3 regions of the Dietzia sp. NPDC055343 genome follow, and region 1 is predicted to be linked to each of the others. Evidence: riboswitches for the same ligand, from Rfam matches in the RefSeq annotation. Region 1 holds a riboswitch; each other region holds the start of a gene.
The links. A riboswitch is a leader RNA that binds a small molecule or an ion and turns the genes downstream of it on or off. The one in region 1 is predicted to bind cobalamin.
Positions count from the first base shown of each region.

Region 2: linked by a shared signal. The riboswitch ahead of ACWIE7_RS07715 (precorrin-8X methylmutase) and the one ahead of ACWIE7_RS14830 (VWA domain-containing protein) in region 1 are both predicted to bind cobalamin.
Region 3: linked by a shared signal. The riboswitch ahead of ACWIE7_RS07665 (CobD/CbiB family cobalamin biosynthesis protein) and the one ahead of ACWIE7_RS14830 (VWA domain-containing protein) in region 1 are both predicted to bind cobalamin.

Region 1 is NZ_JBSHMJ010000035.1:5,459-10,342, forward strand. It holds gene ACWIE7_RS14815 (hypothetical protein) at 414-554, opposite strand; gene ACWIE7_RS14820 (cobalt-precorrin-4/precorrin-4 C(11)-methyltransferase) at 742-1,509, opposite strand; gene cbiE (precorrin-6y C5,15-methyltransferase (decarboxylating) subunit CbiE) at 1,506-2,792, opposite strand; cobalamin riboswitch at 2,867-3,053, shown strand; gene ACWIE7_RS14830 (VWA domain-containing protein) at 3,077-4,884, shown strand, end outside.
Region 2 is NZ_JBSHMJ010000011.1:91,804-96,687, forward strand. It holds gene cobN (cobaltochelatase subunit CobN) at 1-2,650, opposite strand, end outside; cobalamin riboswitch at 2,642-2,835, opposite strand; cobalamin riboswitch at 2,871-3,000, shown strand; gene ACWIE7_RS07715 (precorrin-8X methylmutase) at 3,058-3,723, shown strand; gene ACWIE7_RS07720 (precorrin-2 C(20)-methyltransferase) at 3,846-4,884, shown strand, end outside.
Region 3 is NZ_JBSHMJ010000011.1:79,329-84,212, reverse strand. It holds gene cobC (Rv2231c family pyridoxal phosphate-dependent protein CobC) at 1-675, opposite strand, end outside; gene ACWIE7_RS07665 (CobD/CbiB family cobalamin biosynthesis protein) at 668-1,735, opposite strand; cobalamin riboswitch at 1,793-1,972, opposite strand; gene ACWIE7_RS07660 (HdeD family acid-resistance protein) at 2,208-2,753, opposite strand; gene ACWIE7_RS07655 (hypothetical protein) at 2,911-3,075, opposite strand; gene ACWIE7_RS07650 (oxidoreductase) at 3,285-4,487, opposite strand; gene ACWIE7_RS07645 ((2Fe-2S)-binding protein) at 4,738-4,884, shown strand, end outside.

The DNA.
Region 1 (4,884 bases):
AGTCGACGCTCGCCTTAGATACTGGAGACCGACAGCCACTGATCCACGGCACGATCCGGCGCCAAGTCAGTAGCAGGATCAGGCGGCTGGGCGCCTACCGAGGTATTCGTCGATGGCCACTCGAACGACGGCGCTCATGGGCTGCCCGGTCCGCTCAGCGGAGTCTGCCACCCGGCGGCGGCGGCCTGCGTCGGTGAGCCGCACTGCGAGTGGACGGGTGTGCTCGGCGCCCTCCCTCTTGCACGGCCGACCGGGGCGATAGTCCTGACGGACCTGGGCGGCGTCGTCCAGCACCTCGTAGTCGCCGCCCTCGCTCGCATCCGCGAGCTGCGCACAATACTCCGCGCTCGTTCGTCGTGCTCACGATTCCTCCTGCGGAGATCGCAGTCGGCGGTCGACCTGGCCAGTCACATCTAGTGGCCCGCGGTCACCCCGAGCACTTCGCGGGCCACTGCCGACGTCAGCGACATGGCGTGGGAGACATGCAGTTCTCCGGCGTGGACCTGGTCGGCGACCACCTCGATCAGTGGCCCGCCGTCAGGGTCGCCGATCATTCGTTTCAGCTCTGGGCTCGGATCTGCCCGCGGGCCTACCGGTATCGAAATATCGGTGCTCCAGTACTGCCCGGATCCCCGCGTCTTCGCTGCCGTGGCGGCGCGCAGATACAGAGCTCGCTACCATCACCGGAGAGCCGTTTCACGGTTTCCGGATGTTCCGCGACGGCGGTTCGGGCCCCGGCTCCTACCCAGCGGCTCGCCGCCGCTTCGACTCCCGCTCCGGGTCGGAGGCATAGAGCCACGACTCGGCCGAGCCGGGCCGGTCCATCGCGCGGCCGACCAGAATGACCGCGGCCTGTCGTAGTCCCGCCGCCTCGACGGAGTCCGCGATGTCGGCGAGCGTGCCCCGCAGTTCCACGCGGTGCGGGCGGCTGGCGTTGGCGACCACCGCAACCGGGCAGTCTGCGCCGTGCGTCGGCACCAACCGCTCGGCGAGCTCGCGGATCCGCGTGATGGCCAGGTGCAGCACCAACGTCGCTCCGGTGGCGGCGAAGTGCTCCAGCGCCTCCGCGGGCGGCATCGCTGTGGAGCGGGCCTGAACGCGGGTGAGCACCACCGACTGCACCACCTCCGGCACGGTGAGCTCCACGCCCAGCTCGGCGGCGGCCACCGCGTACGCGGGCACGCCCGGGACCACGTCCCACGGCACCCCGGCGGTGTCGAGGCGGCGCGTCTGCTCGGCCAGCGCCGAGTACAGCGACGGATCGCCCGAGCACAGCCGCACCACGTCCAACCCCTCGGCGTGAGCGGCGGCGATCTCGGCGATGATCCCGTCCAGGTCCAGGTGCTGGGTATCGACCAGGCGGGCATCGGGCCGGCAGTGATCGAGCACGCCCTCGTCGAGGTAGGTGCCGGCGTAGAGGCAGACGTCGGCCGCCCGAAGCGCGGCCGCCGCGCGCAGTGTGAGCAGGTCAGCGGCGCCGGGGCCGGCACCCACGAAATGAACGGTCACGAGATCTCCTCTACAGATGTCTCCAGCGGTTTGACGGCGGCCCACTGCACCACCGCGCGCGCGGGCGCCCAGCCGGTGAATCCACCGATCGCGTCCGCGTGTTCCACGTGGAACCTGGTCAGTTCGCCGCCGAGTTCGGCGCGGGCGTCGAGCAGCACGCGCTCGGTCTCGACGGTGACCGCGTGTGCGACCAGCCGACCGCCCGGCCGGAGCGCATCCCAGCACAGGTCGACCAGTCCCGGAGCAGTGCCACCGCCGCCGATGAAGACGGCGTCCGGACGGGGGCACCCCTCCAGAGCCTCGGGCGCACGTCCCCGGACGACCTCGAGCGCCGGCACCCCGAGGCGGGCTGCGTTGCGACCGATCCGCTCGGCGCGGGCGTGGTTCGCCTCGACCGCGATCGTCCGGCAGCTCGGGTGGGCCCGCATCCACTCGATCCCCACCGAGCCGGCACCGGCTCCCACGTCCCAGAGCAACTCCCCGTACCCCGGGGCCAGCCGGGACAGAGCCGACGCCCGCAGGTCGCGGCGCGTGAGCTGGCCGTCGGATTCGAAGGCGTCGTCGGGAAGCCCGGGCACCATGCCCAGGCATCGCGCCGGGTGTGGGGCCGTGGGGCCGGCGTTGTCGTCGTCGTTGTCGGGGCGCCCGTCCTGCCCCGTTCCGACCCCGCACTCCACGGCCAGCACGTGCAGGGCCGGGGCCTCGTCGCCCGGCGACCACTCGCTCGCTCGACTGCGCTCGCTCGCCTCCGCGGGGGCGCCCAGGTCGGCCAGCACGGTCATTTCACTCGCGCCGAAGCCGGCGGCGGTGAGCATCGCGGCGACCTCGGCGGGCGTGTGGCGGTCCGCCGAGAGGATCAGGACCCGACGCCCGGGGGACAGTTCGCGGGCGATCGTGCGATGGTCCCGGAGCACCGCCACTGACTCGGCCGACCAGCCCATCCGCGCACGCGCCAGTGCCACCGACGAGACGGCGGGGAGCACCGTCACCGCGTCGCGACCGAGTGCGTTGATGAGTGTTGCCCCGATGCCCGCGACCAGCGGGTCGCCCGAGGCCAGAGCCACTATCCGGCGGTCGCGGTGGCGCTCGAGGAGCGTGGGCAGACCAGGCAGAAGCGGCCGCGGCCAGGGCTCCCGTATGGCCGCCACCTCCCCCGGGATCATCGCGAGATGACGCTCCCCGCCGAGCAGCACATCGGCGTCACGGACGGCGCGACGGCGGGCCTCGTCGAGACCGTCCCAGCCGTCGCCGCCGATGCCCACCACGACCACCTGTGCGTTCATGAGCCGGAAGACTACAGCCGAGGCCGGGAGCCACGGTGCCGGAGATGGTGGGTAGCCTGGCATGCAGTCAACTGAACAACCCCACAGCACGAGGTGCCCCACGACCCGCCCAGGCGGTGCGGAGGGGAGAATCAGGGAAGCCGGTGAGAATCCGGCACAGGGCCCGCTACGGTGACCCGGCCTCTCAGACGATCGCGCACAGTGCGCACGTTCCGAGATGAGCCGGGAAGTCCGGAGACCGGCCTCGCGCTGACCGCCACTGGCAGACGAGAGCGGGAGCCCCCATGCCACAGCACTACCCTTTCAGCGCCGTCGTCGGATCCGATGACATGGCGCTCGCCCTCATCCTCACCGCGGTGTCGCCGTCGGTGGGTGGTGTCCTCATCCGCGGCGAGAAGGGCACCGCCAAGTCCACGATGGTGCGCGCGCTCACCGGCGTCCTACCGCCCATCGACGTGGTGGCCGGCGATCGCTTCTCCTCCGCGCCCACCGACCGCGGCACCGAGACCCCCGACGGCCGGATCCCCGCCGACGCCCCTGTCGAGCAGCGTGCCGTCCGCCTGGTCGAGCTGCCGATCGGCGTGTCCGAGGACCGCATCACCGGCTCTCTCCATCTGGAGAGCGCGCTCAGTGACGGCGTCACCGTCTTCGAGCCCGGCCTGCTCGCGCGGGCCCACCGCGGCCTGCTGTACGTGGACGAGGTCAACCTCCTGCACGACCACGTGGTGGACCTTCTCCTGGACGCCGCCGCGATGGGCCGCGTGACCGTCGAGCGCGACGGCGTCTCGGTGGACCACGCCGCGCGCTTCGTGCTGATCGGCACCATGAACCCCGAGGAGGGCGAGCTCCGGCCCCAGCTGCTGGACCGATTCGGCCTCACCGTGGAGGTGGCCGCCCCGCGCGACCCCGAACTCCGGGCCGAGGTGGTGCGCCGTCGCATCGCGTTCGAATCCGACCCGACCGGGTTCGCCTCGAGCTTCGCCGCCGACGAGGCCGCGCTGGCCGAGCGGATCGTCGCCGCGCGCGAGCTGGTCGACCGCGTGCCGATGTCGCCGTGGGCACTGGCCACCATCGCGCGGGTCTGCGCCGGGTTCGACGTGGACGGCATGCGCGCCGACATCGTCACCGCCCGCACCGCCGCCGCGCACGCCGCCTGGCAGGGCCGGGCGCGGATCACGCGCGAGGACATCCGCGTCGCCGCGCGCATGGCGCTACCCCACCGCCGTCGGCGCGCCCCCTTCGATGCGCCGGGCCTCGACGAGGACCTGTTGGAGAGGTTGTTGGGCGACGACGACGAGCCCGACCCCGAGCCCGACGGGGATCCGGACACCGAGTCCACGGATCGCGCCGAGACCCCGGACGGGCAGCCGGGCACCGACGGGGCTCACGAAGCGGACGCCCCCCGGGATGCGGACCCGGCCGATGCAAGCGCCGCCGACGACGCCCGTACTGACCCCGGCACGGACACCCGCCCGGACGCAGACCTCGACGCCGGCCGCGGCACCGAGGAGTCCCACACCGGCCACGACACCGCAGACCCGCAGCGTCCCGACGCGGAGCAGGGTCCCGACGTCGCCGAGGAGGGCGACCAGGGCGACTCCCCGGCCGGGGCGCCCGGTGGCATCCCGCCCGGCACCGTGGCCTCCGCCGCGGACCCGTACCGCACCCGGCTGCTGTCCGTCGCCGGCACCGGCCACGGCGCTGCCGGCCGCCGGTCTCGCGCGCTCACCAGCTCGGGGCGGCGGATCGGATCGGGCGACTTCACCGGCTCGGACCTGCATCTTCCCGCCACCATCCGCGCTGCCGCCAGGTGGCAGGCGGGCCGCGGCCGCACCGGGGGCCTTCAGGGCGGCCGGCTGCTGCTGGCGCCCGAGGACCTGCGCTCGGCCGTGCGCGAGGGCCGCGAGTCCAACCTCGTGCTCTTTTGCGTGGACGCCTCCGGGTCCATGGCCGCCCGCACCCGGATGGAGCAGGTCAAGACCGCCATCCTCTCGCTGCTGCTGGACGCCTATCGCCGCCGCGACACCGTGGGCCTGGTGACCTTCCGCGGGTCCGGCGCGCAGGTCGCCCTCCCGCCCACCTCCTCGGTCGA
Region 2 (4,884 bases), on a different contig from region 1:
CGAACTCGAGGACGCGGGCGACGTCGTCGCGGCCGGTCACGTTGTCGTCGTCGCCCCCTTCCGCGGCGCCGGAGTCGCGGGCGAGGTCACCGCCCGCGCCGAGCCCTGCAGCGCCAATACCTGCTCCGACCCCCGCGGCAGCGAGGACCTCGGGCACCGCGGCGGCGTCCCAGTCGCGCGCGTCCATCGCCACGACCAGCTCGCGGGCCAGCGCCTCGATGCGGTCCACCTCCTCGGTGGGTGCGCCCTCGGCCAGCCCCAGCGCGCGGCGAAGGCCCGGAACCGCGGCGGACTCGCCGCCCCACACCTGCGAGGCCCGCAGGATCGCCAGCACCAGGTTGACGCGTGCCTGGCCCTCGGGCGCCTGGCCGAGTACGTGGAGGCCGTCGCGGATCTGGACGTCCTTGATCTCGCACAGCCAGCCGTCGACGTGGAGGAGGAAGTCGTCGAACTCCTCGTCGCCCGGCTGCTGCTCCAGGCCCAGGTCCTCGTGCATGTGAGCCGAGCGCATGAGGGTCCAGATCTGGTCGCGGATGGCGCCGAGCTTGCCCGGGTCCATCGCGGCGATGTTGCCGTACTCGTCCAGCAGTTGCTCGAGCCGGGCGATGTCGCCGTACGACTCCGCACGGGCCATCGGCGGCACCAGGTGGTCGACGATCGTGGCGTGCGCCCGGCGCTTGGCCTGCGCGCCCTCGCCGGGGTCGTTGACGAGGAACGGGTAGATCAGCGGCATCTCGGCGATCGCCGCGTCGGTCGCGCAGTCCGCCGACAGCGCCGCGTTCTTACCCGGCAGCCACTCCAGCGAGCCGTGCTTGCCCAAGTGGACCAACGCGTGCGCGCCGAACCCGCGGGACAGCCAGCGGTAGGCGGCCAGGTAGTGATGCGACGGCGCGAGCTCGGGGTCGTGGTAGATCGCCACCGGGTTCTCGCCGAACCCGCGGGGCGGCTGGATGAGCAGCACCACGTTGCCGGCCTGCAGCGTCGCGAGGACGATCTCGCCGGCGTCGTTGACGAACAGCTCGCCGGGTGCCTCGCCCCACGCCTCGACCATCTCCTCGCGCAGCGCCGGAGACAGGTCCTCGGTCCAGCGCAGGTAGTCGGAGGTGCTGATCCGCACGTGGGAGTCGGTGAGCTGGGCCGTGGTCAGCCACTCCTCGTCCTGGCCGCCGGCGTCGATGAGCGCGTGGATGAGGGCGTCGCCGGCGGCGGTGTCGTCGGCGAAACCGGCGTCCTGCCCACTGCCGGCGCCGTCCCCGGCACCGTCACCGGCCACGCTCCCGCCCTCGCCGGAGCGGGTGAGGAAGCGGGCGATCGGGCCGTCGTCCGGGCCCAGATCATAGCCCTCCTCGCGCATGCGGCGCAGCAGCCGGATGGTGGAGACGGGCGTGTCCAGGCCGACGGCGTTGCCGATGCGCGAGTGCTTGGTGGGGTATGCCGAGAGCACGAGCGCGATCCGGCGCTCGGCCCGCGGGATGTGCCGCAGCCGGGCGTGGGCCACGGCGATCCCGGCCACGCGCGCGCAGCGTTCGGGGTCGGCGACGTAGCGGGGCAGGCCGTCGGCGTCGATCTCCTTGAACGAGAACGGGACGGTGATGATGCGGCCGTCGAACTCGGGGATCGCGATCTGGCTGGCCGAGTCGAGCGGGTTCACGCCGTCGTCGGAGCCCTCCCAGTCGTCGCGGCCCCAGGTCAGGCACAGCCCCTGCAGGATCGGGATGTCCAGCGCGGCGATGCGTTCGACGTCCCAGCTCTCGTCGTCGCCCCCGGCCCCCGCGGCGCCGGGCGTGGTCCCGCCGGCGGCGAGGACCGTCACGACCAGCGCGTCGAGCGTCCCGAGCGCGTCGAACAGCTCGTCCGGCGCCGACCGCAGCGAGCCGGCGAACACCGGCACGCCCACGGCCTCGCCGGTGGCGTCGATCGCGTCCGCCAGCGCGTGCGCGAAGCCCGCGTTGCCGCTCACCTCGTGGGCGCGGTAGTAGAGCACGCCGACGCGCGGCAGGTCGCCCGGCGCGTGATCCAGGGCGTGGCCGCCCGGCGACTGGTCAGTTCCGCTCACGTTTTCCCAGGTCACGCTCCGGGGATCGCGTGATCTCTGACCACTCGCCGCGTCCGCGGCCCGCGGCCGCTCCGCGATCCCCCACTCCGGCACGCTCTCCGGCGGTTCGAACCCGGTTCCGGTGAGCAGGACGGTGTCCGAGAGGAAGGCGTGCAGCTGCGCGAGGTTGGCGGGCCCGCCCTCGGCGAGGTAGCGGTGCGCCTCGGCGGCGGTGCCGATGGGGACGGTGGAGACCTCCATGAGGTCCGCGTCCGGGGACTGTTCGCCGCCCAGGACGACGACGGGCACGCCGGCGCCCAGCACCGCCTCGAAGCCGTGGTCCCACGAGCGCCTGGATCCGAGGATCCTGACGACGACGAGGTCGGCCCGGGTGAGCAGGTGCGGGAGGTCGGTCTCCACGTCGATGCGTGACGGGTTGCCGAGCGTGAACGCCGCCCCGGATTCCCGCGCGGAGAGCAGGTCCGTGTCGGACGTGGACAGCAGTGCGATGCGGGGAGCACGCGAATCGGACGACTCGGGTGTTGCCGCGGCGTCGTCAGGGGACGCCGAACGCCGGTCTTGGCGCATGTTCTTCTCCAAACCCTCGTGGAACATGTCGCCGTGGCCGGTCTCCTGGCTTTCGCATCGACGCCACGCGACCGACCTTCCCGGGCTGGTGAGCCCAGTGGCCTCCGCCCCATGAGGGACGGACGAGGGTCGCGGAACTCCGCGACTACAGTGGCGAGGGCCGCGCCGGCTTCTCCTCCGGCTTCCCGAACACCACGGCACCGCCGAGACTATCGGCCGCCGCCGGCGCCCGGCCCGCCGCCCTGGGTTCGACGGCGTCCGCGTAGGCTCCAGGGGCATCCCACGGCGAGGAACCCGGTGCGATTCCGGGGCGGTTCCGCCACTGTGAAGCCCTGACCAGGGCCGTCAGCCAGATACTGGCCGAGGGATGGACGTGCGGTCACTCCCGCGCCGACTTCGACTTCTGACCGGGGCGAGAACCCCGAGGAGGACCCATGCCTGGTGCCGTCCGGCCGCCGCGTCGCTATGACTACATCGACGACGGCCCCGCCATCTACCTGGATTCCTTCGCCACCATCCGGCGGGAGACCGATCTCTCGCGGATCCCCGGCGACGCCGAGAAGCTCGCGGTCCGCATGGTGCACGGCACGGGTCAGACGGATCTGACCGCCGACCTGCAGGTGCATGCCGGACTCGTCGACGCCGCACGCTCGGCCCTCGACGCCGGAGCGCCGATCCTCTGCGACGCCCACATGGTCGCCTCGGGCGTCACCCGCGCACGGCTGCCGCGGGACAACGACGTGGTGTGCACACTGAACGACCCGCAGGTCCCCGAGCTGGCCCGACAGATGGGCACCACCCGCTCCGCGGCCGCGTTGGCCCTGTGGGGTGACCGGCTCGACGGCGCCGTGGTGGCGATCGGCAACGCCCCCACCGCCCTGTTCCACCTGCTCGAGATGCTGCTCGACGGCGCGCCCCGGCCCGCGGCGGTCATCGGCTGCCCGGTCGGCTTCATCGGAGCGGCCGAATCCAAGGCGGCACTGGCCGATTTCGCCAGCGACCACGGGATCGACATCCCGTTCGTCACCGTGCACGGCCGCCGCGGCGGCTCGGCGATGACCGCCTCCGCCGTCAACGCCCTGGCGCAGGACGCCGAGTGAGCGGCGGGATGACCGGCGCGGATGCCCCCGGTGTGGCCGGCGACGCTGACGTAGGCGCAGAAGCGGGTGCTGGCGCGGGTCGTCTCTACGGCGTCGGCGTGGGGCCGGGAGACCCCGAGCTCATGACCCTCAAGGCCGCCCGACTGATCGGTGCCGCCGACGTGGTGGCCTTCCACGCCGGGCGCGGCAAGCAGTCCAACGCCCGGCGCATCGCCGCCGACCTCATCCCCGCCGGCGCGATCGAGGAGGTGCTCGAGTACCCGGTCACCACGGGCCTGACCGAGCATCCGGGCGGGTACGCGGGCGCGATCGCGGACTTCTACGAGCGCAGCGCGCAGCGTCTTGCCGAGCACCTCGCCGCGGGCCGTGACGTGGTCCTGCTGGCCGAGGGCGACCCGCTCTTCTACGGCTCGTTCATGTACATGCACGACCGGCTCGCGGAGCGGTTCCTCACCGAGATCGTGCCCGGGGTGCCGGCCTTCGCCGCCGCCACCGCCGCGGCCGCGACCCCGCTGGTCAGGCAGACCGACGTGCTCACCGTGCTGCCCGGAACGCTTCCCGAGCCCGAGCTCGCCCGGCGACTGGCCGATACCGACGGCGCGATCATCATGAAGCTCGGCCGCAACTTCCCCGCCGTGCGCCGGGCGCTCGAATCCGCCGGGCGACTCGACGGCGCGGTGTACGTCGAGCGCGCCTCGACGGATGCAGAGGCGCATCACCCGGCTCGCGAGGTCGACCCGGAGACCGTGCCGTACTTCTCCCTCGTCGTCGTCCCCGGGGACTCCCACCACCACGACCCCACCGGCCGCCGACCCGCACAGCTGACCGCGCCGACCCCCGACCCCGCCGCTCCCGGCGCCCGCGGCGTCGTGCACGTGGTGGGGCTGGGGCCCGGGCCGGACGACTGGCTCACGCCGGAGGCCGCGCGCGTACTCGCCGAGGTGGACCACGTGGTGGGCTACGCGCCGTACGTCAACCGGGTGCCGCAGCGGCCCGGTCTGCGGCGGCACAGCTCCGGCAACACCGTGGAGGTCGACCGGGCGGGTCTCGCCCTGGAGTTGGCGGCCACGGGCGAGCAGGTGGCCGTGGTCTCCGGCGGTGACGCGGGCGTGTTCGGTATGGCGTCGGCGGTGTTCGAGGCCGCCGAGGGCCCGCGGCACG
Region 3 (4,884 bases), on a different contig from region 1:
GTCGGCGAGGACCGCCGCGTCCCCCACCGCGTATCCGGCGCGCAGTCCGGCCAGCGCCCAGGTCTTGGTCACCGAGCGCAGGACCACGAGCCCGGGCAGGTCGGCGCCGGCGAGCGACGAGCCGTCCTCGGCGTCGACCACGTCGCAGAACGCCTCGTCCACCACCGTGACCCGCCCGGGGCGGCACAGCGCCGCGATGGTCGCCCGTGGGTGGAGGACGGACGTGGGGTTGGTGGGATTGCCGACGACGACGAGGTCGGCCGACTCCGGAACGAGTCCGGGGTCGAAGATGTACGGCTCGCGCAGGATCACCCGGGTGACGGGCACCCCGGCCCGCCGAAGTTCCACCTCGGGTTCGGTGAACGACGGGTGCACCACGGCGGCGCGCAGACCCCGGCGCGCGGCATGGTCGGCCAGCAGATGGAAGCCCTCCGCGGATCCGGCGAGCGGGAGCACCCGGCCGGGGTCGGCCCCGTGCCTCTCGGCCACAGCCCGGCGGGCCCGGTCCTCGTCGGCGGCGGTCGGGTAGGCGGCCAGATCGTCGATGCGTTGCCGCAGCCGGTCGGCCAGCCATGCGGGCGGGCGGTCCCCGTGGACGTTCACCGCGAAGTCGATCGCGCCCGGGCCGACCTGGGTGTCGCCGTGGATACGAAGCTTGTCGAGGTCCTCAGCCATCGCGCCGCACCGTCCTCGCGTGGGCGACGAGCAGACCGGCGATCATCAGGCCGGCGGTAACCAGCTGGACCCGGTCGTGGAGGCGAACGGCCCGGCCGATGTCCTCGGCGCGGACCGGCCGCCCGTCCCCGAGGACCGCGCGCTGCTGCACGCCGTACGGGTAGGGGGTCGGGCCGCCGAGCCGGACCCCGAGCGCGCCGGCGCACACCGACTCCACCACTCCGGCATTCGGGCTGGGGTGCGTGCGGGCGTCCCGACGCCAGGTCCGTAGGGCGCCGGAGGGGCTGCCGCCGATGGTGCCGGCGACCGCGACGCCGATGAGCCCGGCGAGGCGGGCCGGAACGAATCCCAGGACGTCGTCGAGCCTGGCCGAGGCGGTGCCGAAGTGCTGGTACCGCGGTGAGCGGTGACCGACCATCGCGTCCAGTGTGTTGGCGGTCCGGTGCATCGCGGCGCCGGCCGGGCCCGCGATCGCGGCCCAGAACAGCGTGCACACGGCCGCGTCGGAGGTGTTCTCCGCGACCGATTCCACGACCGCGCGGGCCAGGTCGTCGGGGTCGAGGGCGTCCGGGTCGCGGCCGCACAGCCACGGCAGGAGGGCCCGGGAACCGTCGTGATCGCCGGAGCGCAGGAGAGCGTCCTGTCGGCGTGCCACCGAGAGCAACGAGCTCCCGCCGAGGCAGGCCCACGCGACGGCGGCGTTCCACGCGACGGTCCCGGCGGTGCTGCGGGACAGGAGGCGGCCCACGGTATGAGTGGCCGCGGCGCTCCCGCCGACGAGGACCCCGGTGAACAGCACACCCGCCGCCCGCTGCCCGGCTGCGGATCGGCGGGGGTCCAGAAGCCGGTGCTCGACTGCCATCGCGACCCCTCCGAATCCGGCGACGGGGTGCCACCGCCGGGGATCCCCCACCACGCGGTCCAGCGCGACGCCCAGGCCGAGCCCGGCGGACCGGGCGGGTAGTCCGGAAGGGGAGGCCCGGACGCGAACGCGCCGGCGGGCGGCCCGGGCGCGGTTAGCGACGGCCTCGCCGCAGTCAGCCGGAGCGGGTGCGCGCATCGTGGTGCTTTCGAGGTCGCGGGCCTTGAAACGCGAAGCCCGATCTTGACCTGGCGGTGGTCACCGCGAGGGCCAGCCGGTATTCGGACTCGGGATCACCTGGCCGGGAGCGCCTTCCCGGGTCTACCGACCCAGTGGCATCGTGCCCCTGCCATCTCCCTCACCGCTGCGCGTCAGTTCCGGATTCGCACCGGATTCCCGCGACCTGTTGGTCTCGCTGGCCAGGACAACGTAACACGACTGGTGACAACCCATTTCGGGCCACACCGGCAGCGCCCCGGGCTGGACGGGGTCGCGCGGAGCGTCACCGGGCGAGCGGCCACCCGCCGCCGCCCACCTGGCCGAATGCTGACCGAAGTGACGGCTCGCAGTTCGCTGGAGGTTCGCTCCCGGCCTGCTGGCGGGTTTCGAGGCATTCCCCGGCACGAGAGGGCCTCGAGATAACCCTGGTTGACCGCGGCCGATCGGCGCGTCAGGCCTTGATCGAGAAGCCTCGGATCACGTTGAGCACGCCCAGGACGAGAAGTGCGATGCCGGCGAGCCACCACAGGAAGCCGGCTCCCCACAGGGGCGTGCTCACCAGCGAGATGCCGGCGAGCACGGAGATGATCGCGAAGAAGATCGTGATGCCCTTCGAGCTGGCTTCGCCGAGGTTGAACAGGGCAGTGAAGCCCTCGAAGATCCACATGACGCCGATCAACACGGTGGCGAAGATCGCGAGGAAGGCCGCCGACTGCTGCAGTGAGACGAAGGCGTAGATGCCCGCGACGATGTAGAGCACGCCGAGCAGGCCGTGGCCCACCCGACTGCCGGTGGAATGGCCGGTGGTGGCGAACGACACAGCGATGTAGATGAGCCCGGCCACGATGGCCCAGACCGCGATGACGCCGGTGATGACGACGGCGGTCTTGCCCGGCCAGACGAGCACGGCGATGCCGAAGGCGATCGCGATGAGACCGCCGGCTATCAGGGCCAGGCGCATGCCCTTGGCGACAGGGGTGAAGGTGGAAGTGGTCATGTGGGGAACCTCGTTTGTGGAAGCAGGCGAGAACGATCGTGTTCAATAAGAACTTAATCACTTCGGTCGCGAGAAGTGCCCGATCGAGCTCTTTGCCCGCGTGACGCTGCTCACCCGTCGGTGGGCCGGCAGTAGGTGCAGCGGCAGATGCTGGGACCTACGCAGCGACGGAGCCGAGGTGCGCCCGGGTGGGCGCGTGGTCGGTCATGCAGTACACGCGGGCCCGCTCGGAGACGGGCTTGCCATGACGGACAGCACTGGCGGTGTCGAGGGCGAACCACAGCTGGGCGAGAAGGTCGATGAAGGGACGGAACGGCGACATGATTTCCCTCCTTGAGGGGTCGGGCTAGGAGGTGGGTATACAGGTCTGTAAACCTCGGCTTCAGACTATGTATACAGACCTGTCAAGTCAAGGGGTGCACGACTACCGAATTTCCCGGTCTCAGTGGTCGTCCGCGGCCACGCTCGTCGCCGCTGCGAGGCCGTCTCGCACCGCCCGATCCACCGGGCCCCGGACTGGCCGACCCCGGATCAGGACTGCGGCGCGCGCAGCGGTGCCTCGTGCTCCTCGCGGATGAACTCGGGCAGGGGGCCGGCGGAGCGCAGGATCCCGGCGAGAGCCGGGTCGGCCAGGTGCAGGCGGCCCACGGAGATGAGATCGAACTCCCCGCGGTTCATGAGCTCCACGACCGAATCCACGTTGTCCGACACCCGGACCTCGGCCCCGGACTTCTGCTCGCGTAGCGAGGTGCCGATGCCCACCCCGCCCACGGCTCCGGACGCCTTGCCCGTGAGCCGGCGGGCCCAACCGGCCAGGGTGACCTTGCCGTCGTCACCCTCGAGGTCGGGGAACGCCGGATCGCTGAACCGGCGCGTCGACGCGTCGAACAGATCCACGCCGGCCTCCGCGAGCGCGCCCAGGTAGATGCCCAGCTCCTCGGGGTTCTCGGCCTTGCGGGCCGTGTAGTCCTGCTGCGTGTGCTGGGAGAAGCGGTAGAACAGCGGCGCGTCGGGGCCGATCGCCTCGCGGACCGCCGCCACCACGGCCGCCGGGTAGCGGACGCGCGCGGCCAGATCGCCACCCCAGGAGTCGGTGCGGCGGTTGGTGTCGGCCCAGACGAACGCGTCCGGCAGGTAGCCGTGGCCGCCGTGGAGGGTCACGCCGTCGAAGCCCGCCTCCATCGCCAGCTTCGCCGACCGCGCGTACGCCTCGATCGTCTCGGCGATCTCGGCCTCGGTCATTGGCTCGATCTCCGGCGACCACCGTGCGACGCTGCGCTCGGAGTAGGTGGTCACGCCCGGGGTGCCCCACAGTCCCGACGGCCGCATCGGCCGCATCTCCATCAGGCGGTCGCGGTTCGGCTTGTCGAACCGGGCGTTGGCTCCCCAGAGCGGCCCCACGTGCCAGAGCTGGGCGATGATGCTGCCGCCCGCCGCATGCACCGCGTCCGTCACCAGTCGCCAGGCCTCGACCGACTCCGGCGTGTCCAGGCGCGGAATCCAGGAATGGTCCACCGAGGTCGGGTGGTCCACGCCGATGCCCTCCGTGACCACGAGCCCGGTCCCACCGGCCGCGCGGGAGGCGTAGTACGCGCGGTTGACCTCGTCCGGCAGTGCGTCGGGGCAGCCCATGCGGGTCATCGGCGACATCGCCAGGCGGTTGGCGAGCTGCAGGGAACGGATCTCGAGCGGCTGGAACAGTGCTTCCCGACCTGGGGCGACCGACTGGGTCATCGCGCGACCTCTCATCTCTTCGTGCGGCGACGGTTCCGGAGCTCGGCGCCGGTCCGTCGTCAGCGGTGTGCCGTCTCCGTCGAGCATAGGTTCGGCCAGCTAACCAAGCAAATGCTTGATTGGCGTGGGGTATGGCCGCGGCGCGGCCCGACCGGTTGCGGGGTTCCTGTCCGGGGGAGGAGGGTGGCGCCACACGACGACGACGAGGCGCCGCCCGCAGGGTCGGCCCCGTGACAGGTGTGGAGGGCCCATGGACCGATCTGTGAACCTGGTGGTCGACGGCCACGAACACTCGCTGAGCGTGGACCCCCGGACCACCCTGCTCGACGCCCTCCGCGACCACCTGCAGAACTTCTCCCCGAAGAAGGGCTGCGACCACGGTCAGTGTGGAGCGTGC